One region of the Halomonas sp. NCCP-2165 genome, then DNA from elsewhere that is predicted to be linked to it. Evidence: riboswitches for the same ligand, from Rfam matches in the RefSeq annotation. Region 1 holds a riboswitch; the other holds the start of a gene.
The links. Region 1 has a riboswitch for thiamine pyrophosphate ahead of NFU04_RS05550 (sodium:solute symporter family transporter). Riboswitches for the same ligand answer to the same signal wherever they lie in the genome.
Positions count from the first base shown of each region.

Region 2: linked by a shared signal. The riboswitch ahead of thiC (phosphomethylpyrimidine synthase ThiC) and the one ahead of NFU04_RS05550 (sodium:solute symporter family transporter) in region 1 are both predicted to bind thiamine pyrophosphate.

Region 1 is NZ_BRCY01000007.1:43,897-54,994, reverse strand. It holds gene NFU04_RS05580 (phosphonate/selenate family ABC transporter substrate-binding protein) at 1-552, shown strand, start outside; gene NFU04_RS16350 (ATP-binding cassette domain-containing protein) at 552-1,205, shown strand; gene NFU04_RS05565 (PhnE/PtxC family ABC transporter permease) at 1,207-2,727, shown strand; gene ilvD (dihydroxy-acid dehydratase) at 2,802-4,490, opposite strand; gene NFU04_RS05555 (TenA family protein) at 4,559-5,254, opposite strand; gene NFU04_RS05550 (sodium:solute symporter family transporter) at 5,251-6,657, opposite strand; TPP riboswitch at 6,647-6,747, opposite strand; gene NFU04_RS05545 (hypothetical protein) at 6,935-7,612, shown strand; gene NFU04_RS05540 (peroxidase-related enzyme) at 7,620-8,207, opposite strand; gene NFU04_RS05535 (CoA-acylating methylmalonate-semialdehyde dehydrogenase) at 8,349-9,848, opposite strand; gene NFU04_RS05530 (LysR family transcriptional regulator) at 10,052-10,990, shown strand.
Region 2 is NZ_BRCY01000025.1:17,948-29,045, forward strand. It holds gene tenA (thiaminase II) at 1-430, shown strand, start outside; TPP riboswitch at 638-750, shown strand; gene thiC (phosphomethylpyrimidine synthase ThiC) at 829-2,718, shown strand; gene NFU04_RS12755 (porin family protein) at 2,776-3,306, opposite strand; gene NFU04_RS12760 (aminotransferase class V-fold PLP-dependent enzyme) at 3,514-4,635, shown strand; gene NFU04_RS12765 (CBS domain-containing protein) at 4,704-5,384, opposite strand; gene NFU04_RS12770 (class I SAM-dependent methyltransferase) at 5,597-6,199, shown strand; gene gfa (S-(hydroxymethyl)glutathione synthase) at 6,252-6,830, opposite strand; gene NFU04_RS12780 (substrate-binding domain-containing protein) at 6,885-7,892, opposite strand; gene rbsK (ribokinase) at 8,354-9,304, shown strand; gene NFU04_RS12790 (nucleoside hydrolase) at 9,316-10,311, shown strand; gene tkt (transketolase) at 10,371-11,098, shown strand, end outside.

The DNA.
Region 1 (11,098 bases):
GATCCCCAGTACAAGAGCTATGTAATCGCCAACCGCGACACCGGCCTCGAGCCCATGGAGCAGGCGACCGCCCCCGAGGCGCTGCGCGGCCTGACCTTCAGCTTCGGCTCCCAGAGCTCCACCTCCGGGCGCCTGATGCCGGAATACTTCCTGCGCGAGCACCTCGGCGAGGCCCCGGAGGCGCTCTTCGAGCGGGTCGGCTTCAGCGGCAACCACAGCCGCACCATCTCCCTGGTCCAGTCCGGCGCCTACCAGGCCGGGGTGGTGAGCTACAAGGCCTGGGAGAACGAGGTCGATAGCGGCAGCGTCGACCCCGAGCGGGTCCAGGTGATCTGGCAGACCCCGCCCTACCCTGACTACCAGTGGACGGTCCGCGGCGACCTGGACGAGCGCTTCGGCGCCGGCTTTACCGAGCGCCTGCAGCAGGCCCTGATCGCCATGCAGGCGCCGGAGCTGCTGGCCAGCTTTCCGCGCTCCGGCTTTATTCCCGCCGACAACGACGACTACGCCATGATCGAGCGCGTCGCCACCGAGCTGGGGCTGCTCGACTGATGACCGACCTGGTCCTGGCGGGGGCGGTGGCCGACTACGGCAGCGCCCGGGTACTGGGTCCCCTGGACCTGGCCCTGGCCCCCGGTGAGCGCGTCGCCCTGGTGGGCAAGAGCGGTGCCGGCAAGTCGACCCTGCTGTCGCTGATGCATGACCAGTGGCGGCAGCAAGGGGTGGCGCTGATGCCCCAGGACCTGGGCCTGGTGCCCAGCCTCTCGGTGTTTCACAACGTCTATATGGGGCGCCTGGACCGGTATCCCTGGTGGGCCAACCTGTGGACCCTGGTGCGTCCCCGAAACCGCGACGTGGTAGAGATCACCGCGCTGCTCGAGGGCCTGGACATCGCCGAGAAGCGCTGGACGCCCTGCGGCGAGCTCTCCGGCGGCCAGCGCCAGCGGGTCGCCGCCGCCCGGGCGATTCACCAGGGCGGTCGGGTGCTGCTGGCCGACGAGCCGGTCTCGGCGCTGGACGGCCCCCAGGCGGAGCGCGTGATGCGCGCCCTCACCGAGACCTATGACATGGCGGTGCTGGCCATGCACGACCTGGAGCTGGCGCTGCGCCACTGCAATCGGGTGGTGGGCATCCAGGCGGGCAGGATCGCCCTCGACCGCCCCAGCCGCGAGCTGAGCACGAACGACCTGCTCGATCTCTACTGATATGCCCATCCTGCCCTCGTCACGCGATCCTATGCCCTTCGGCGCCACCCGCCGGGTCAGCCTGGCCCTGGTGGCACTGGCGGCGCTCTGCCTGTGGCTGGGGGACTTCGAGATCAGCGCCCACGACCCCTGGCAGGAGCTGGGACGCCTGGCCCTGGGCCTGGTGCGCCCCGACTTCGGCGCCGTGGATGCCCTCGGCGAGGCGCTGCTGCGTACCGTCGCCTTCGCCTTCGTCGGCGTCGGCGTCGGCGCCAGCGCCGGCCTGCTGCTGGCGCTGGGCTTCCACCGCCTCTGGGTGCGTACCGGCTGCGCCTTCGTCCGCGCCATTCATGAGCTGTTCTGGGCGCTGATCTTCCTGCAGTGCTTCGGCCTGCACCCGCTGACCGGGGTGCTGGCCATCGCCATCCCCTATGCGGGCATCTTCGCCAAGGTCTACGCGGAGATCCTCGACGAGACCGACCCGGCCCCGGCGCGTACCCTGCCCCGGCGCACCGGACGGCTCTCGGCGCTGCTCTATACGCGCATCAGCCAGGCCTGGCCACACCTGGTCAATTACACCGCCTATCGCCTGGAGTGCGGCCTGCGCTCCAGCGCCGTGCTGGGCTTCGTGGGCATGCCCACCCTGGGCTTCCACCTGGCCAGCCACTTCGCCCAGGGCCACTACGCCGTGGTGGGCGCCCTGCTGCTGCTCTTCTATGCCCTGATCGCCAGCCTGCGCCTCTGGGTGCGGCCGAAGCTGCTGCCCTTCTACCTGCTGGCGGCACCCTTCTGCCTGGGCACCGGCCTGCCGATCCTGTGGAGCAATGTGGCGCGCTTCTTTACCCAGGACATCGTGCCGGCGCCGCTGAGAAACGGCGAAGGCCTGGCGGGGCTCGGCCCCTGGCTCGGCGACCTGCTGCTCCACCAGGCCCTGCCCGGTCTCTGGAATACCCTGCTGCTGAGTCAGATCGCCCTGGTGCTCACCGGGGTGCTGGCCATGGCGCTCTTCCCGCTGATCTCTCACCACTTCACCGGGCGACACCTCACCGGCCGCCTCGGCGCCGGCCTGGGGCATGGCGTGCTGGTGGTGCTGCGCTCGACCCCGGAGTACCTGCTGGCCTTTATCCTGCTGCAGCTGTGGGGCCCCTCCATGCTGCCGGCGGTGGTGGCCCTGGCCCTGCACAACGGCGGCATCATCGCCCACCTGGTGGGACGGCGCAGCAACCAGATCGTGCTGCGCCCCGACGCCCCCCGGGGCCTCGAGCGCTATGCCTACGAGGTGGCCCCTAGGGTCTATGGCCCCTTTATGGCGCTGCTCTTCTACCGCTGGGAGATCATCATGCGCGAGACCGCCATCCTCGGTATCCTCGGCATCGCCACCCTGGGCTTCTACGTGGACAGCGCCATCCAGGAGATCCGCTTCGACCGCGCCCTGGTGCTGATCCTGATCACCGCCGCCCTCAATATCGGCGTGGATATCCTCGCCCGCCGCCTGCGCGCTCACCTGCGGCTGCGCCATACCATCAATCGCCAGAGCTGCTAAACGACCAAGCGACCAAGCGACCAAGCGACCAAGCGACCAAGCGACCAAGCGACGATAGCCTTGGCGCCTGGAGCCTAGTCCGGTATATCGGTCACCGCGCCGGTACTCGCCGAGCTGACCAGCCGCGCATACTTGGCCAGCACCCCGCGGGTATAGCGCGGTGCCGGCTGCCGCCAGGCGGCGCGACGGCGCGCCAGCTCCGCCTCGGAGAGGTCGACCTCGAGGGTATCGGCTTCGGCATCGATGGTGATGACATCGCCGTCCTCCACCAGCGCCAGGGGCCCACCATCGAAGGCCTCGGGGGTCACATGGCCCACCACGAAGCCGTGGCTGCCGCCGGAGAAGCGCCCGTCGGTGATCAGCGCCACCTCGCTGCCCAGGCCTCGCCCCATGATCGCCGAGGTGGGAGTCAGCATCTCGCGCATGCCCGGCCCGCCCCGGGGCCCCTCGTAACGGATCACCACCACATCGCCGGCGGTCACGGTGCCGTCGTTGATGCGCGCCTGGGCCTCCTCCTCGGAGCCGAACACCCGGGCGGTGCCGGAGAAGCGCGTGCCCTCCTTGCCGGTGATCTTGGCCACCGCCCCCTCCGGCGCCAGGTTGCCGTAGAGGATGCGCAGATGGCTCTCGGCCTTGAGGGGGCGGTCGAGTGCCGCGATGATCGTCTGGTCGTCGGGATAGGGGGCGACGCTCGCCAGGTTCTCGGCCAGGGTCTGGCCGGTCACCGTCAGGCAGTCGCCATGCAGCAGGCCGGCGTCGAGCAGGGTCTTCATCAGCGGCTGGATGCCACCGATGGCCACCAGCTCGCTCATCATGTAGTGGCCACTGGGGCGCAGGTCGGCGAGCACCGGCACCCGCTTGCCGATGCGGGTGAAGTCCGCCAGCGAGAGCTCGACCCCGAGGGTGCGAGCCATGCCGATCAGGTGCAGCACCGCATTGGTGGAGCCGCCCAGGGCGATCACCACGCTGATGGCGTTCTCGAAGGCCTCCCGGGTCATGATATGCGAGGGCCTGATATCGCGTTCGAGCAGCGTCAGCACCGCGTCCCCCGCCGCCTCGCAGTCCTCGCGCTTGTCCCGGGACACGGCGTTCTGGGCGGAGCTGCCCGGCAGGCTCATGCCCAGCGCCTCGATGGCCGACGCCATGGTGTTGGCGGTGTACATGCCGCCGCAGGAGCCGGGGCCGGGAATCGCCGTCTCCTCGATCTGCTTGAGCGCGATCCGGTCGATATCGCCGCGGGAGTGGGCGCCCATGGCCTCGAACACCGAGACGATATCGGTGTGGCCCTTGCCGGGCAGGATGGTGCCGCCGTAGACGAAGACGCTGGGCCGGTCGAGGCGCGCCAGCCCCATCAGGCAGCCGGGCATGTTCTTGTCGCAGCCGCCGATGGCCACCAGGCCGTCGAAGCCCTCGCAGCCGGCCACCGTCTCGATGGAGTCGGCGATCACCTCCCGCGACACCAGGGAGTACTTCATGCCCTCGGTGCCGTTGGCGATGCCGTCGGAGATGGTGATGGTGTTGAAGATCACCGCCTTGCCGCCGGCGGCGTCGGCGCCGTCCCGGGCATGCTCGGCGAGTTCATGGATATGGCTGTTGCAGGGGGTGACCATGCTCCAGGTGGAGGCGATGCCCACCTGGGGCTTGGCGAAGTCGTCGTCGCCGAAGCCCACCGCGCGCAGCATGGCGCGGCTGGCCGCCTTGCCGGGGCCATCCACCACCGGGGCGGAGTGACGACGGCGGGGATCCTTGGGGGTATCGGACATGGCGGGCCTCCTCTGACGATGGCATGACCCTCAGAGGGTGGCCCCTCACCGCCCGGCTGGCAACCGCCTCAGCGCGGCATCACCGCGTCGTGGAAGGCGCGCTCCTTCGCCACGGTGTCGCGGAAACGCTCGGCCATGCGGGTGAAGGCGGCGTCATCGAGCGTTTCCGCCTCCTCGTCCAGGCGGCGACGCAGCCAGGCGACGAACGCCTGGAAGGCGGGGTTATCGTGCAGATCGATCCACTCTCCCATCAGCGGGTGCAGGCCTTCGGCCCGCGTCACCCGCAGCGCCCACTCGAGATAGACCCACTCGGTGACCACCAGCACCGCCAGGAGCTCGGCATAGTCGCCGCGATCGCCGGTATCGCGCAGCAGCGCCCGGAAGGCCTGGGTCTCGGCCAGGTAGTCCGGCGCCTCGCGCCGGGCGGCCGGTACCTCGAAGGCCTCGAAGGTGCGCTGGAAGGTGCGGTTCTCGTCGCTGGTCAGCATGCCCATGAACTGGCCCAGCACCACCCGATCGTCCATGCTCGGCGCCCGGCCGATGGCGTGACCGATCAGCGCGGTGAAGGGATCGACGAAGCCGTAGTCCTGGACCATATAGGCGGCGAAGTCGGCGCCGGGGAGGTGCCCCCCGGCCAGGGCCTCGAACAGCGGATGCGTCACCGTCGCCGACCAGTCGGGCTCGCTGATCTCGCGCAGCCAGTCGGTCAGGCGCGGCGTTTCGCGGCCGGCGGCCCAGGCATTCCATTCGGCACGTGTGGTCATCGGGCCTCTCCTTCACTCGTCAGTTGAAATCTCGCCCCCGGGCGCCGCCAGGCGACCAGCAGGCTGACCAGGGTGGAGGCGACAAGCGCCCCCAGGAAGGGCGGAAGCGTGGGGATACTGTCCGGGAAGGTCGCCGCCAGCACCCCGGCGCCGAGGCCGCCCAGGGAGATCCAGCCCGGCAGCACCGCGCCGAGCAGGCCCGCCACGCCGCCGGCCACCGCCGCCAGCGGCGACATGCGCCGCCACAGGCCCAGCAGCACCGGCAGCAGGATGGCCGCACACAGCAGGTCGGCGATCAGGAACAGGCGCAACACCGAGAAGCCCTGCAGGGCGACCCAGGCCACCGGCACCATCAGCGCCACCGTGACCCACCGCGCGCCGCGGACCGACAGCCCCCGCCGGCCGCTGCTGGCCACCGCCATGGAGGCGATGGCGTTCTGCAGGGTATCGACGCTGGAGGCCACCAGGGTCACCGCCAGCACCAGGGCCGGTAGGCTCAGCCAGGCGGGCGCCTCGCTCAGCAGGGCGAAGAAGGGAATCGGCGGCTCGCCGAGCGGCAGCGCATGCATCGCCGCCAGCATGCCCAGGCCACCGATGGCCATCACCACCAGCAGGCTGCTGATGCCGCCCAGCAGGGCCCCGCGGCCGAGCGCTCGGTCGTTTTCGGCGGCCCAGACCCGCTGCCAGTAGCCCTGGTGGAAGAGATTGGCGGCGGTGACCGCGATCACCAAGGTCAGCGCCACCGAGAGGGCGCTGCCGGTGGGAATCGACGGCATCACCGCATCAGAGGGCATGGGGGGCAGCCCCCACCAGGCCACGCCGCCGACCAGCACCAGCAGGGCCAGCAGCAGCCAGGCCTGCCAGCGGTCCGTGGCGAGGCTGGCCCGCAGCCCGCCGAGGGTGGTATAGACCAAAGTGGCCAACGCCACGCCGAGGATCACCAGCGCCGGCGGCACCTCAGACAGCAGCGCAGCGATGGCGCCGATGGCGGTGAGCTCGGCGGCCAGGAAGATCGCCATATAGGCCACCGAGACGAAGGCGACCCAGCGCCGCACTCCGCTGCCGTAGCAGGCCTCGGCGAACTCGCCGATGCTGCGCCCCTCGGGCAGGTGGCGGCGAATCGCCGGGCCATAGAGCCCCAGCACGATAAACGGCAGGGAGGAGCCGATGGCATAGCCGGCCAGGGCCACCGGCCCCACGAAGGCACCGATCTCCGGCGGCGCGAAGAGGATCCAGGCGCCCATGCTGGAGGCCAGGAAGGACAGGCCGATGGCCTGGGCGCCCTGGGAGTTGCGGGCGGTCACGTAATCATCGAGGGGGCCATCGGCCCGGCGGGCCCTGAGGCCCAGAAAGGCAAAGCACAGCAGCGCCGCGCCGAGCGCGGCAGACGTCAGGTAGGGCATGTCGCACTTCCTCCGCCGGCATGAACCGGATCAGGTTCCAGGGTCGGCACTCGGCCCTCTCAGTCCCGTGGGACCCCCCTGGCGACAGTGAATGATTGGATTGTCTCGCGATGGCTCGCGGCGGCCTATGGTGTCGTCACCGACCGCGACTGTAAAGCCATATCCCCCATCAGGCCTGCTACCAAAGCAGCAGGACACAGGCATCAAGTCATACCAGAACCTGCCGATATGGCACCTATCGCCCCTATGCCGGCCCGATGATTACTCGAGATCCCCGATGCCCTATCACGAAGCCAAAGAACACGCGCCGGGGCGGCTCCACGCCCTCTTTACCGCCCCCTATAGCGCCTTCGACAACGACGTCGTCGAGCGCCGCCTGCACCTGCGCGTCGCCCTCCAGGCCCTGCTGGACCGGCCCGGCCGGGAGGGCCGCCTGGTCCTGCGGGTCCTGCATGGCTGGGCCAATGGCGAGGCCGACCCCCAGCACCTGGCCCATAGCGACCACCCCCTGAGCCGGCGCGGCGACCTGCTTCCCGTGGTGGCCCGCTATCAGGCCGCCATCGACGAGCAGCGGCCACTCCCCGGGGAAGCCGGCACCCTGCTGGCGGAGCCGCTGATGGCGGCCATCGCCGGCGCCGAGGCCCGGGGCCAGGAGATCGATGCCGAGACCCGCGCCAACCCGGCCCACTGGCCGAGCTTCGAGCGGGGCCTCGGCCTCTATACCTTCTTCAAGGTCTATCACCGTCTGACCTATGGCGAGGACGAGAGCTACCGGGTGGCGCGCTGCGAGACCCCGGAGGGCCTCAGGGAGATCCACGAATTCCATCTGGAAGAGTGCGAGTTCGCCGTGGTGACCGGCATCGAAGGCGACGACAAGAGCCGGGTCGTCCTGCTGGTGCATGTCGGCGCCCTGGCGCCCCTGGCCGCCTTCGTGGAGACCATGCTGGGGGAGTGAGACGGCCCTATTTCTCCCGCGGCACCCGGCCCATCAGGTAGAACTCCGGGTTGGGCGGGGTGCCGGCCAGGGTCACCAGGCGATTGGAGAGGCCGAAGAAGGCGGCGATGGCGCCGATATCCCAGCAGTCGTCCCGGGTGAAGCCCGCCGCCTCGAGCCGCGCCGCCCAGTCGTCGTCGAGCTCTCCCACCCCCAGGCCGCTGTGCAGGGCGAAGTCCAGCATCACCCGATGCCGTTCGCCGATCTCAGCGACCCGGTGGTTGACGGCCACCTGATCGGCCAGCAGCGGCTCCTTGCTGTAGATGCGCAGCAGGGCGCCATGGGCCACCACGCAGTAGAGGCAGCGATTGCGCGCACTCAGCGCCACCACGATCATCTCCTTCTCGGCCTGGGTCAGGGTGTCCGACTCCCGCTCCATCAAGGCATCGTGATAGGCGAAGAAGGCACGAAACTCCGCCGGGCGATGGGCCAGCATCAGGAACACATTGGGCACGAAGCCCGCCTTCTCCTGCACCGCCAGGATGGCGTCACGGATGTCCTCGGGCAGCTCATCCAGCGACTCGGGGATGGGAAAACGGCTAAGGGATGGGGTCATGGCGTGAGGCTCCTTGAGTTGTGATTGTTCGCCACTCAACAGTTAACGTAAACGTAAGTCAGTTGTCCATCCTTCCATGGCCGCGACGACAAAGGCCCCGCCTCGAGGAGGCGGGGCCCTTGATGTGCCGATCACCAGGGGTCAGCTCAGCGAGATGGTGCTGTTGATGCCTCCGGAGACGTTTTCCGGCTCGTACCAGCGAGCGGTGACCGTCTTGGTCTGGGTCCAGAAGGCGATGGCCTGCTTGCCGTTGGGGCCCAGATCGCCGAGCTTGGAGGCCCGGGAGCCGGTGAAGCTGAAGTAGGCCACCGGCACCGGAATCGGCACATTGATGCCCACCTGGCCCACGTCGATCTCGGTCTCGAAGCGCCGTGCCACCCAGCCGGAGTTGGTGAAGATCGAGGTGCCGTTGCCGTTGGGGTTGGCATTGATGAAGTCGATGGCCTCATCCAGGGTGTCGACGCTCACCACGCAGAGCACCGGGCCGAAGATCTCCTCCCGGTAGATGGTCATCTCGGCGCTCACCCCGGCGAAGACGGTGGGGCCCACGAAGTTGCCCTCGGCATAGCCCTCCACCCGACAGCCGCGGCCATCCAGCAGCAGCCTGGCGCCCTCCTGCTCGCCGGCATCGATCAGGCTCACCACCCGGTCCCGGGCGGCGGGCGAGACCAGCGGCCCCAGGTCGGCGTCGCGCTGGGTGCCGGGGCCCACCTTCATCTTCCGGGCACCCTCGACGATATCCTCCAGCCAGGCCTGGGCCTCGCCCACCAGCACCACCACCGAGTTGGCCATGCAGCGCTGGCCGGCGGCGCCGAAGGCGGAGCCCAGCAGGTTGTTGATGGCCTGGCTGTGGTTGGCGTCGGGCATGATCACGCAGTGATTCTTGGCGCCCATCATCGACTGCACCCGCTTGCCCGCCTCGCCGGCGCGACGATAGATATGGGTGCCCACCTGGGTCGAGCCGATAAAGGAGAGCGCCTTGATGTGCGGATGGTCGCAGATCTGGTTGGCCACCTCGGGGCCGCCATGCACCACGTTGAGCACCCCGGCGGGGAGGCCCGCCTCGTGGGCCAGCTCCACCAGGCGCATGGTCGAGCTGGGGTCCTGCTCGGAGGGCTTGAGCACGAAGGTGTTGCCGGTGGCGATGGCCAGCGGAAACATGAAGCAGGGCAGCATGATCGGGAAGTTGAAGGCGGTGATGCCGGCGCCGACCCCCAGCGGCTGGTTGAGGGTGTAGACGTCCACCTCGCTGGCGGCGTTCTCGGCCAGCTCGCCCAGCTGCAGGGAGGGAATCGAGCAGGCGTGCTCCACCACCTCGAGGCCGCGGCCCACCTCGCCCTCGGCGTCCGGCAGGGTCTTGCCGTGCTCCTCGGTGATCAGGGCGGCGAGCTCGGCGGTGTGTTCACGGATCAGCGCCTGGAACCGGAGCATGATGCGCTGACGCTTGGCCAGGGGCACCTTGCGCCACTCCTTGAAGGCGGCCTTGGCGCTGGTCACCGCCCGATCCACCTCCTCGGCGGTACAGAAGGGCACCCGAGCCACCACCTCCTGGGTCGCAGGATTGAGCACGTCGCGCCACTCCTGGCTCTGGGAGGGCACGGCCTGGCCGTCGATATAGAGGGGAATCTCGCGGATGGACATGATGGCGACTCCTTGACGGGTGGCGTCACAGCCTTGGACCCGAGGGTTGGGGGTATTATCCGAAGCGCTGCTGGTGTGCATATCGGCAAGGCCGATATGGCGTTCAGGCATGATTTCAGTGTAGACAGGGGGGTAATTGACAGACAACGACCAAGACCGCACATTGCTTGTGCACTTATGCACAACAACTCGTCGAGGTGCGCATGCTGGACTGGCAGGACATACAACTCTTCCTGGAGGTGGCGCGCTGCCAGCGCCTCACCGAGGCGGCACGGCGCCTGGGCCTGGATCATTCCACCCTGTCGCGGCGCACCCGACGCTTCGAGGAGAAACTCAACACCCAGCTCTTCGAGCGCAGTACCCACGGCTACCGCCTCACCGAGGCGGGGCAACGGCTGCTGGCCCATGCCGAGGAGATGAGTCGCCACGCCCTGGAGGCGGTGGAAGGACTCAGCGACCAGAATCGCCGCCTCAGCGGCCAGATACGCCTGGGGGTCACCGAGGGGTTCGGCACCTGGGTGGTGGCCCCCCTGCTGGCCGCCTTCGGCGACCGCCACCCGGGGCTGACCCTCGACCTCCTCGCCCTGCCGCGGGTGGTCAACCTGAGCCGTCACGAGGCGGACCTGGCAATCACCATCGAGCGCCCGGCGAGTCCCGGCCTGGTGGTCTCGCGGCTCTGCGACTACCGCCTGCGCCTGTATGCCAGCCGCGACTACCTGGCCCGCCGCGGTCGCCCGGAGCGCCTCGGCGAACTGGGCCGCCATCGGCTGATCGGCTATGTGGATGACCTGATCTTCAGCGACCAGCTCAGCTACCTGGAACCGCTGCTCGACCCGGCCAGGGTCGGCCAGCCGCCGCAGATGGCGATCCGCAGCACCAGCGTCACCACCCAGTACACGGCCTGCCTGCATGGCGCCGGACTCGCCGTGCTGCCCTGCTTCATGGCGGAGCCGGCGCCGACCCTGGCCCCGGTGCTCGGCGAGGAGGTGACGGTAGAACGCCAATTCTGGATCACCGCCCGCCAGGAGCAGCGCCAGCTGGCCCGGGTACGGTTGCTATGGGATTACCTGCGCGAGGCCCTGGTACTCAACCGCGGCTTCCTGATGGGCGAATCGGCCGGCCTGATCATCCCCGAGGCCTGAGCCATCGATAACTTGTCAGGGGTATATCAACCTTTATTGATAAAGCGTGACTATCAAGGCCTTCGAGAAAGAAAAATGGCGGCAACCGTCCCCGGCTCTTAGCTTATA
Region 2 (11,098 bases), on a different contig from region 1:
CGACGTGGAGCTGCAGCTGCATATCGACTTCTGCCGCGACTGGGGTATCGACGAGGCGGAGCTCGCCGCCCTGCCGGAGGCCAAGGCGACCCTGGCCTATACCCGCTATGTGCTGGATACCGGCAACCGCGGCGACCTCCTCGACCTGCATGTGGCCCTGGCCCCCTGCCTGGTGGGCTATGGCGAGATCGCCCAGTGGCTGGCCGCCCAGTCCTTCACGGTGCGCGGCGAGGCCAACCCCTATGACGCCTGGATCGCCATGTACGCCGGCGACGACTTCCAGGCCGCCATGCGCGACGAGATCGCCTGGCTGAATGGCCGCCTGGCGGAGGTCACGCCGCGGCGCTTCGAGGAGCTGGCCACGGTATTCCGCGATGCCACGCGCCTCGAGATCGACTTCTGGCAGATGGGCCTGGATCGCGCCGACTAGCCCACAGCCTTGATACCTATTGCCGCTGCGCGGACGTGAGGGGCGCCGGGGACAGGTCGTAGAGGGGGTCCTATGCCAGGGATGGCATCGGTAGCGCCCAGGGAGGGGTTCACAGCGCCCCCTCGTAGACCTGTCGCCGGATCAGCCCCGAACTCCAGGCAGAGACTTCCCGGCAATAAACCCGCCCGCTGGTGATAGCGGGCACCACCACGCTTGACGGGGTGCCGTTGATGACGGCTGAGATCATGCAGCATTCGAGCATGGATCCCGTTGAACCTGAACTGGCTAGGACCAGCGTAGGGATCAAGCGACACGCCGCCGGGCGCCCCTGCCCGACCGCCCCTGTCCTCCCCAGCTGTCCTCCCTGACAAGACCCCGACAACCCTAGGGAGAACACCATGAGCAAGACCGCCCACTTCCTCGCCGAGACCGCCCGGGTCGACGCCGCCGCCGTCCAGCCGCTGTCCGGCTCGCGCAAGGTCTATGTGGAAGGCTCGCGCCCGGATATCCGCGTGCCCTTCCGCGAGATCGCCCTCTCGCCCACCAAGACCTCCGGCGCCGATGAAGAGAACCCGCCGCTGCTGGTCTACGACACCTCCGGCCCCTACACCGACCCGCAGGCCCAAATCGACCTGCGAAAGGGGCTCCCCGAGCTGCGCCGCGCCTGGATCGAGGAGCGCGGCGACACCGAGTTCCTCGACGGCCCGACCAGCGAGTACGGCAAGCGTCGCGCCAACGACCCGACCCTGGCCCAGCTGCGCTTCGACCTGACCCGCACCCCGCGCCGTGCCAAGCCCGGCAAGAACGTCACCCAGCTCCACTACGCCCGCCAGGGCATCATCACCCCCGAGATGGAATATATCGCCATTCGCGAGAATCAGCGTCGCCAGGCGCTGGGCACGGCGGAGGTGGAGCGTATCCTCGGCCATCAGCATCCCGGCCAGGGCTTCGGGGCCCGCCTGCCCGAGGAGATCACCCCGGAATTCGTGCGTGCCGAGGTCGCGGCGGGGCGGGCGATCATCCCCAACAATATCAACCACCCGGAATCCGAGCCGATGATCATCGGCCGCAACTTCCTGGTGAAGATCAACGGCAACCTGGGCAACTCCGCGGTGACCTCCTCCATCGAGGAAGAGGTCGACAAGATGACCTGGGGCATCCGCTGGGGCGCCGACACCATCATGGACCTCTCCACCGGCCAGAACATCCACGAGACCCGGGAGTGGATCATCCGCAATGCCCCGGTGCCGATCGGCACCGTGCCCATCTACCAGGCCCTGGAGAAGGTCAAGGGCGTGGCCGAGGACCTCACCTGGGAGGTGTTCCGCGACACCCTGATCGAGCAGGCCGAGCAGGGCGTGGACTACTTCACCATCCACGCCGGGGTGCTGCTGCGCTATGTGCCGCTGACCGCCAAGCGGGTCACCGGCATCGTCTCCCGGGGCGGCTCGATCATGGCCAAGTGGTGCCTCTACCACCACCAGGAGAGCTTCCTCTATACCCACTTCGAGGAGATCTGCGAGATCTGCAAGCAGTATGACGTCGCCTTCTCCCTGGGGGACGGCCTGCGCCCCGGCTCGGTGGCCGACGCCAACGACGAGGCCCAGTTCGCCGAGCTCGAGACCCTGGGCGAGCTGACCCGCATCGCCTGGAAGCACGACGTCCAGGTGATGATCGAGGGCCCCGGCCACGTGCCCATGCACCTGATCAAGGAGAACATGGACAAGCAGCTCAGCGAGTGCGACGAGGCGCCCTTCTACACCCTGGGGCCGCTGACCACCGATATCGCCCCCGGCTACGACCACATCACCTCCGGCATCGGCGCGGCGATGATCGGCTGGTACGGCTGCGCCATGCTCTGCTACGTGACCCCCAAGGAGCACCTGGGCCTGCCCAACAAGGACGACGTCAAGACCGGCATCATCACCTACAAGATCGCCGCCCACGCCGCCGACCTCGCCAAGGGGCATCCCGCCGCCCAGCGCCGTGATAACGCCCTCTCCAAGGCGCGCTTCGAGTTCCGCTGGGAGGACCAGTTCAACCTCGGCCTGGACCCGGACACCGCCCGGGAGTACCACGACGAGACCCTGCCCAAGGACTCCGCCAAGGTGGCCCACTTCTGCTCCATGTGCGGGCCCAAGTTCTGCTCCATGAAGATCAGCCAGGAGGTGCGCGACTACGCCAGCGAGCATGGCCTCGACGGCGATCAGGAGGCGGTCATGAAAGGCATGGAGGAGCAGGCGGAGAAGTTCCGCCACACGGGTAGCGAGCTCTACCAGGAGGTGTAAACGACATGGCCCCCGCCAGCGGGCTGGCGGGGGCCATGGGGCATGACACCGAGCCCATCAGAAACGGTAGCGCAGCCCCAGGCTGGCGGCGTCGAAGTCGCCCTCGGACTCGTCGAGATAACGAATGTAATCGGCTCCCACGGCGAGGTTGGGGGCCACCTCGTACTCGGCGCCGGCGCCATAGGAGAAGCCGTCATCCCGGTCGCTGCCTCCCGGGTTCAGGTCGATATCCACCTCGGAGTAGCCGAGCAGGCCATAGAGCCGGAACTCCTGGGAAATCGGCAGGATGCCCTTGGCGAAGGCGCCGACCAGATAATCGAGCTCGGACTCGACGCCCTGTACGGTATCGGAGCCACCGGTACCCAGGTGCCCCTCCACGGCGAAGTAATCATTGAACTGCATGCCCCCGCGCAGCCGCAGGCCAATATCGTCGACGGAGCTCGCCCCATCGGGGTCCAGCTCCCAGAACATGACATCACCCCCCACGTATCCCTGGGGATAGAAGCCATGCTGATTGGCTTGCGCCGTGGTGGCGAAGGTCCCGGCCGCCAGCAAGGCGGCGGTAGATGCGGCAACAAGAAATCTCATGACCACCTCCATTAAAGAACAGCGTTTTTTAACGCCTGATGAAGTGTGGGTCCCACGCCTCCCCGGCGCAAATGAAATGTTTTCAGGCATTTCTCTGCTGACCGGAAGCGGACTCTCTTTCCCGGCCTGCCTAGTGGCCTGCACTGGCCGTTAGCCTAGCGAGCGAATATCCTTGCTAGCAGTTCCCCGACGACTCAGGAGAAAACGATGTCCGGCCTGCTGCCCGATGTGGATCCCGATGGTCTGCTGGAATACTCGGTGGTCTACACCGACCGCGCCCTCAATCATATGTCCCGCGCCTTCCAGACGGTGATGACCGACCTCTCCGCTACCCTCAAGCGGGTCTATGCCGCCGAGGCGGCGGTGATCGTGCCGGGGAGCGGCACCTTCGGCATGGAATCGGTGGCCCGTCAGTTCGCCACCGACCAGACGGTGATGGTGATCCGCAACGGCTGGTTCAGCTACCGCTGGAGTCAGATCTTCGCCATGGGCGATATCCCCGCCCGCGAGGTGGTGCACCCGGCTCGCCGCCAGGGCGAGGGCGCCCAGGCCCCCTTCGCCCCCGCCCCCATCGAGGAGGTGGAGGCCAGCATCGCCGCCGAACGCCCGGCCCTGGTCTTCGCCCCCCATGTGGAGACCGCCTCCGGCATGCTGCTGCCGGACGACTATATCCGTCGCCTGGCCGACGCGGTGCATGCGGTGGGCGGCCTGCTGGTGCTGGACTGCATCGCCTCCGGCACCCTCTGGGTGGATATGCAGGCCACCGGGGTCGACGTGCTGATCAGCGCCCCCCAGAAGGGCTGGAGCGGCTCGCCCTGCTGCGCCATGGTGATGCTCTCGGCGCGGGGGCGCGAGCGCCTCGAGGCCACCACCAGCAGCAGCTTCGCCATGGATCTGGGCAAGTGGCACGCCATCATGCAGGCCTACGAGCAGGGCGGCCATGCCTACCATGCCACCCTGCCCACCGATGGTTTGCGCCGCCTGCGCGATATCATGGAGGAGACCGAGCGGGTCGGTTTCGCGCGGGTTCGCGATGCCCAGCTGGAACTCGGCCGCCGGGTCCGCGAACTGCTCGCGGCCCGGGGCTTCGCCAGCGTGGCCGCCGAGGGCTTCGCCGCCCCCGGGGTGGTGGTCAGCTACACCGAGGATGCCGGCATCGCCGCCAGGTTCATGGCCGCCGGCCTGCAGGTCGCCGCCGGGGTGCCCCTGCAGTGTGACGAGGGGGATGACTTCCGGACCTTCCGCATCGGCCTCTTCGGCCTCGACAAGCTGCTCGACGTGGAGCGCAGCGTGGCGACACTGGCGACGGCCTTGGACCAACTGGACTAGGCTCCGACCCGCACCAACGACGAAGGGGTGGCCTGTGGCCACCCCTTCGCTTATTCGCCTCGACGACGTCAGACCCGGTTGATGCCCCGGGGCAGCATGCCCAGGTTGTTCTCCACCCGCTTGACGCCGGGAATGTCCTCCGCCGCCACCTGGGCCGCCTTGCGCTGCTCCTTGCTGTCCACCAGGCCCCACAGCTGTACCTCGCCCTGAACCACGATGACATTGATCTGGCCCAGGCCGAGGGTCTCTTCCAGCTCCTTGTGGAGACGATCACGGATGGCCCGATCGTCTACTGTGGCGCCCTCCTCCAGCCCCGCCACCGAGAAGCCGCGCAGCAAGTTGGCACGACTGACGATGCCCACCAGGCGCCCGTTCTCGGTGACCGGCACCCGCTTGATGTGATGTTTCTCCAGCAGCCGGGCGATATCGTCGATGGGCATGTCACCGGCGACCTCGATCACCGGGGAGGTCATCACCTGCTCGGCGGTACGGCCATGGGACTTGATATAGTCCAGCGGGCTCGCCGGCGTCTCGAACAGGGCGCGCAGCCAGTGCCGGGGGCGCTCGCCACTGCCCTCGATGCGGCGCAGCAGGTCGCCCTCGCTGACGATCCCCAGCACCCGCTGCTCGGCATCCACCACCGGTACCGCGCTGATATGGTTCTCCAGCAACAGGCGCGCCACCTCCTGAACCTGGGTATCCGGGGCGACGGTGACGACACTGGGCGTCATGATATCCACGGCTTGCATAGCATTCCCTCGTCGGCTGTGCCCGGGAGGCCTGGAATACCCCCCGGGGCATATCGGTATCTTCTGAATGTAGCAGAGCGGCGGTACGCCGGGTTTGATCCAGGACAAGCGGTCGAGACTCGCCTGCGTATGGCGCGCCCTGGCGGCCAATTCGCGTTAACACCGGCGGCCTCCTAGAGTGGAGTCATAGCCGCCACCCCAGGAGTGCTCCCATGACGGTGCCCGACCGCCCCAGTCGCATGCAGGCTCCCTCCCGACGCGCCCAGCTCTCGCTGTTCGCCAGCAATTTCTTCAAGCATCCACGCATGCTCGGCTCGATCATCCCCAGCTCGCCCTTCCTGGTCCGGCGCCTGCTGGCCCCGGTGGACTGGGCACGCGCCCGGGTGGTGGTGGAGTACGGCCCCGGGGTGGGCACCATCACTCGAGAGATCCTGGCGCGACTGTCCCCGGATGCCACCCTGCTGGCCCTGGAGACCAACCCAGAGTTCGTCGCCTACCTGGGCGAGTCGCTCCCCGACCCCCGCCTGCAGCTGGTGGCCGGCTCCGCCGAGACCATTCAGGCGGAGCTCAGCCGCCTGGGCCTGCCGCCGGCGGACTATATCCTCGCCGGCATTCCCTTCAGCACCATGCCCGCCGCCTGTCGCGAGGGTATCCTCGGCGACAGCCACGCGGCCCTGGCCGATGACGGGGCCATGCTGATCTACCAGTTCTCCCCCAAGGTGGGCGACGACCTCAGGCGGCTCTTCTCGCGAGTGGAGAAGGGCTTCGAGCCGCTCAATATCCTGCCGGCTCATCTGTATACCTGCCGGCGTTAAGCCGACGCCCCCGAGGGCCCTGTCACCGCACCGGCTCCGATGGGACGCTTCCTCAGGCGGCCTGCTCGCCCCTGGCCTTGGCGACATGCGTCGCGATGGCATCCATCAGGGTCGGCGACAGGCAGTCGTAAGGCTCCAGGCCGAGTCGGCGCAGGCGCTCGCGAATCACCGGCATGCGCCCCGGATCGACCCCGGCCTCGATGATCGACGAGACATAGGCGGCGAAGCTCGGCGGCGCCCAGCCGCCGTGGTGGGAGAGCTCCGGGTGGATAAAGTCGAGGCCATGGAAGGGGTGGTCCTTCTGCTCGATGCGCCCGAACAGGTGCACTCCGCAGCCGGTGCAGGCGTGGCGGCGAATCACCGCCTTGCGGTCGAGGATCTCGAGCTTCTCCGGGTGGGCGATGACATGCACGCTGGCCCGGGGCACCACCGCCACCTGGGAGAACAGCGCCCCCGAGGGCTTCCAGCACTTGGTGCAACCGCATAGGTGGTTGTGCTGGCACTGCTCGTGGATGGCCACCACCACGGGATTTTCCTCGCAATGGCACTGCAGGGTGGCCCCGTCGAAGGCCGGATCGGCCGGCGTGATGCCGTTATCCACCGACGGGTGCAGCTTGACGGTATCGTTCATGGTGACGCCTCCTCTAGGGATTCCGGAAGGCGATGCCTTCCGGCGCGACACCTCTCAGTGTAGATCCGTCGGCGGCGCGCACACCGAGTCGCGAATCACCCGCTCGGGGGCGATGCGCACATGCTCGGTGACCGCTGCCTTGGCGGCGATGGCCGCCGTCAGCAGCCGGCAGGCCTCGCCACACAGGCGATCGGTCTGCTGGCGCAGGGTGCTCAGGGAGGGAGTCAGCAGGCGGGCGATCTCGATATCGTCGTAGCCGATGATCGACAGCGTCTCGGGTACGCGCCAGCCCCGGCGCGTCGCCTCGCCGATGGCCCCCAGGGCCAGCAGGTCGTTGAAGGCGAACAGCGCCGTGGGGCGCCGCGGCCCGGCGGCCAGGGCCTGGATGGCCGCCTCGCCGCCACTCACCTCGAGGTTACCGGCCTGGACCCAGGCCTCCTCGAGGACGAGCCCCGCCTCGTCCAGGGCGCGGCGAAAGCCGCGATAGCGCTGCCGAGACTGGTAGTGGTCGGCGGGGCCGGTGATGCAGCCAATGGCCCGGTGACCCTGCTCGATCAGGTAACGGGTGGCCAGGTAACCGCCCTGCTCGGAGTCGTCGACCACGCTGGTCAGCGTCGGGGCCTCATTGTCCATCAGCACCACCGGGAAGGGACAGGCGGTGAGCAGTTCCAGGAACTCCTCGGAGATCACCGACTCCAGCACCAGCAGGCCATCGATGCGCTTGCCCTTGAGGGTACGGATATAGCTGCGCTGCCGGTCGATATCGCGCCCGGAGTTGCACAGCATCAGGTTGAAGCCCGCCGCATAGAGGGCCGCCTCCACGCCGGAGACCACCTCGGCGAAGTAGGGGTTGGTGGAACTGGTGACGATCATGCCGACGGTATGGGTGACGTTCTTCTTCAGCGACTGCGCCGAGCTGCTGGGGGTGTAATCGAGGCGCTCGATGGCCGCCATCACCCGGGCCCGGGTCTCCGGCTTGACGAAGCGGGTGCCGTTCACCACATGGGAAACGGTGGAGACCGAGACCCCCGCCGCCTTCGCCACATCGGTAATCGTCACCATTGCCAGCCTCCGCCAGTGCGCTCGTGAAATGCCCATCGTCCCGGGCGGGACGCTCAGGATACGCGATCCGGGCCGCCATCGCCCAGTGCCACACAATATAACCCCTTGATTTTGTGATTAAGCCACCTGCCGAAATCGCCGCAGACGCCCGGCTGGCGGTGCCTTCCCCCTATCGACAGGCTAGCGAACCGGAGCAAAGAAAACGATTGCGCAAACGTTTTTATTTGCCTAGGGTAGGCAGAAAACAACCACAAGTCCTGAGGTAACCCCATGGCAGCCCACGCATCACCTGCCTGTGGCCGGCACCGATACTCGCCCCGCGCCGACCATGCTATCCGCCCCGGCACTCGCGGCGCCCCCGCTTCGGCATCTTCCCGCTCCGCCCCCGCCGGCGACCCGCGGCTGCCTGCCCTCCGGCCCCAGGACTCGGTGTCTTTCCGCCAACTCCCAGGATCAACACGGTGACACTCACTATGCCCCTCACCCCCTCAAGCAGCACCGCCCCCGAGGTGGTCGTCGTCGGCAGCCTGAACATGGACCTGGTGGTACGCACGCCGCGCCACCCGGTCCCCGGCGAGACCCTGCTCGGCCACGGCTTCGCCACCACCCCCGGCGGCAAGGGCGCCAACCAGGCCGTGGCCGCGGCACGCCTCGGCGCCACCACGGCGATGATCGGCCGCCTCGGCGATGACGCCTACGGCCGGGCCCTGCGCGACAACCTTTCTCGCGAAGGCATCCGCCACCAGGCCGTGCGCACCAGCCCCGCCGGGGCAACCGGCGTGGCCATGATCCAGGTCGATGACGCCAGCCAGAACAGCATCGTGGTGATCCCCGGCAGCAATGCCGAACTCACCCCCGACGATGTGGACGCCGCCGAGGCCCTGCTGGCCGCGGCCAAGCTGGTGGTCTGCCAACTGGAAGTGCCGCTCGAGACGGTGCGTCACACCTTCAAGCGCGCCCGGGCCCATGGCGCCACCACCCTGCTCAACGCCGCCCCGGCCATGGCGCTGCCCGGCGACCTGCTGGCCCTGGTCGACTGGCTGGTGGTCAACGAGAGCGAGGCCGAGGCCCTTAGCGGCTGCCCCGTGACCGACCCCGACCAGGCGGCCCGGGCCATCGCCCGGCTGCAGGCCCTGGGCTGTCGCCGGGTGCTGATCACCCTGGGCGCCCAGGGCGTGGTGGCGGGCCTCGAATCGGGACGCCACCACGCCCCAGCCCGGCCGGTAGCGGCGGTGGATACCACCGGCGCCGGCGACACCTTCGTCGGCGCCTTCGCCGCGGCCCTGGCCCGCGGCGCCGAAGTGACCACGGCACTCCAGGAAGGCCAGGCCGCCGCCGCCATCGCCGTCACCCGCCCCGGTGCCCAGGCGGCGATCCCCCATCGCCACGAACTCCCCCTCGTCACCTCCTGAGGAGAATGTCCATGACCTCCGCCCCCGCTCACAAGGTGATCTTCGATACCGACCCGGGCGTCGACGACGCCATGGCGCTGCTCTTCCTGCATCGTCACCCGGCCATCGAGCTGCTCGGCATCACCACCGTGCATGGCAATGCCGACATCGACACCACCACCCGCAACGCCTGCTACCTGGCCGAGCGCTTCGCTATCGAGGCGCCCGTCGCCCGCGGTGCCCGGGAACCCCTGGCGATGGCCAAGTCGGCATCGCCGGCCATGGTTCACGGCGACGACGGCCTGGGCAACGTCGGCCTGAGCTTCACGCCCAGCCGCGAGCCGGACCCGCGTCCCGCCTATCGCTGGATCATCGATACCGTTCGCGCTCACCCCGGCGAGGTGACCCTGATCGCGGTGGGGCCATTGACCAACCTGGCCCTGGCCCTCAAGGAGGACCCGGCGATCGCCGAGCTGGTCAAGGCAGTGGTGATCATGGGCGGCGCCTTCGGCGTCGACGGCCAGGGCGGCAATGTCACCCCGGCGGCGGAGGCCAATATCCACGGCGACGCCCTGGCCGCCGACCTGGTCTTCACCGCTCCCTGGCCGGTCACCGCGGTGGGCCTGGACGTGACCCACCGGGTGCTGATGAGCAACGCCGACTTCGCCCAACTGCGCGAGCGGGGCGGCGAGGATGGCGCCTTCATGTGGCAGATCTCCCGCCACTACGTCGACTTCTACTCGGCCCGGGAGGCCATCGACGGCTGCTATGTCCACGACTCCAGCGCCGTGGCCTACGTGATCGAACCGAGCCTGTTCGAGGTACGCCGGGGCCCGGTGAGGGCGGTGACCACCGGCATCGCCATGGGCCAGACCCTGCAGCGTCCCGACGACCGGGACTTTCCCCCCGGCGACTGGGACGGCCTGCCCTCCCAGCAGGCCTGCGTGGCCGTCGACGCCGAGCGCCTGCTGGCACTCTTTAAGGAGACCTTTATCGACGCGGAATCGGCCCCGGTCGATCCGGCCTGACGGCCACGCAGGAGCTCGCTTTCCCCGACAAGAACCTTCAACGCTGGACGACCCCCATAATGACAACACCCGATACCGACACCCTCGCCAACGCGCTGCGCGCCCTGTCCATGGACGCCGTGCAGCGCGCCGGCTCCGGCCACCCCGGCATGCCCATGGGCATGGCCGAGATCGCCGTCGCCCTGTGGCATCGCCATCTGCGCCACAACCCGGCCAACCCCGACTGGCCGAACCGCGACCGCTTCGTGCTCAGCAACGGCCACGGCTCCATGCTGCTCTATGCCCTGCTGCACCTGACCGGCTACGACCTCTCCGCCGACGACCTCGCCGCCTTCCGGCAGCTGCACAGCCGCACCCCGGGGCACCCGGAGCTCGGCTATACCCCCGGCGTCGAGACCACCACCGGCCCGCTCGGCCAGGGCCTGGCCAACGCGGTGGGCCTGGCGCTCGCCGAGAAGCTGCTGGCCGAGGAGTTCAACCGCGACGGCCTGGCCATCGTCGACCACCACACCTATGCGTTCGTGGGCGATGGCTGCCTGATGGAAGGCATCAGCCACGAGGCCGCCTCCCTGGCCGGCACCCTGGGGCTCGGCAAGCTGATCGTCCTCTACGATGACAACGGCATCTCCATCGACGGCGAGGTCGAGGGCTGGTTCACCGACGATACCGCGCAGCGCTTCGCGGCCTACGGCTGGCAGGTGATCGCCACCGTCGACGGTCATGACGTCGCCGCGGTGGAGGCCGCCATCGCCCGGGCCAAGACCGACGACCGCCCCACCCTGATCGG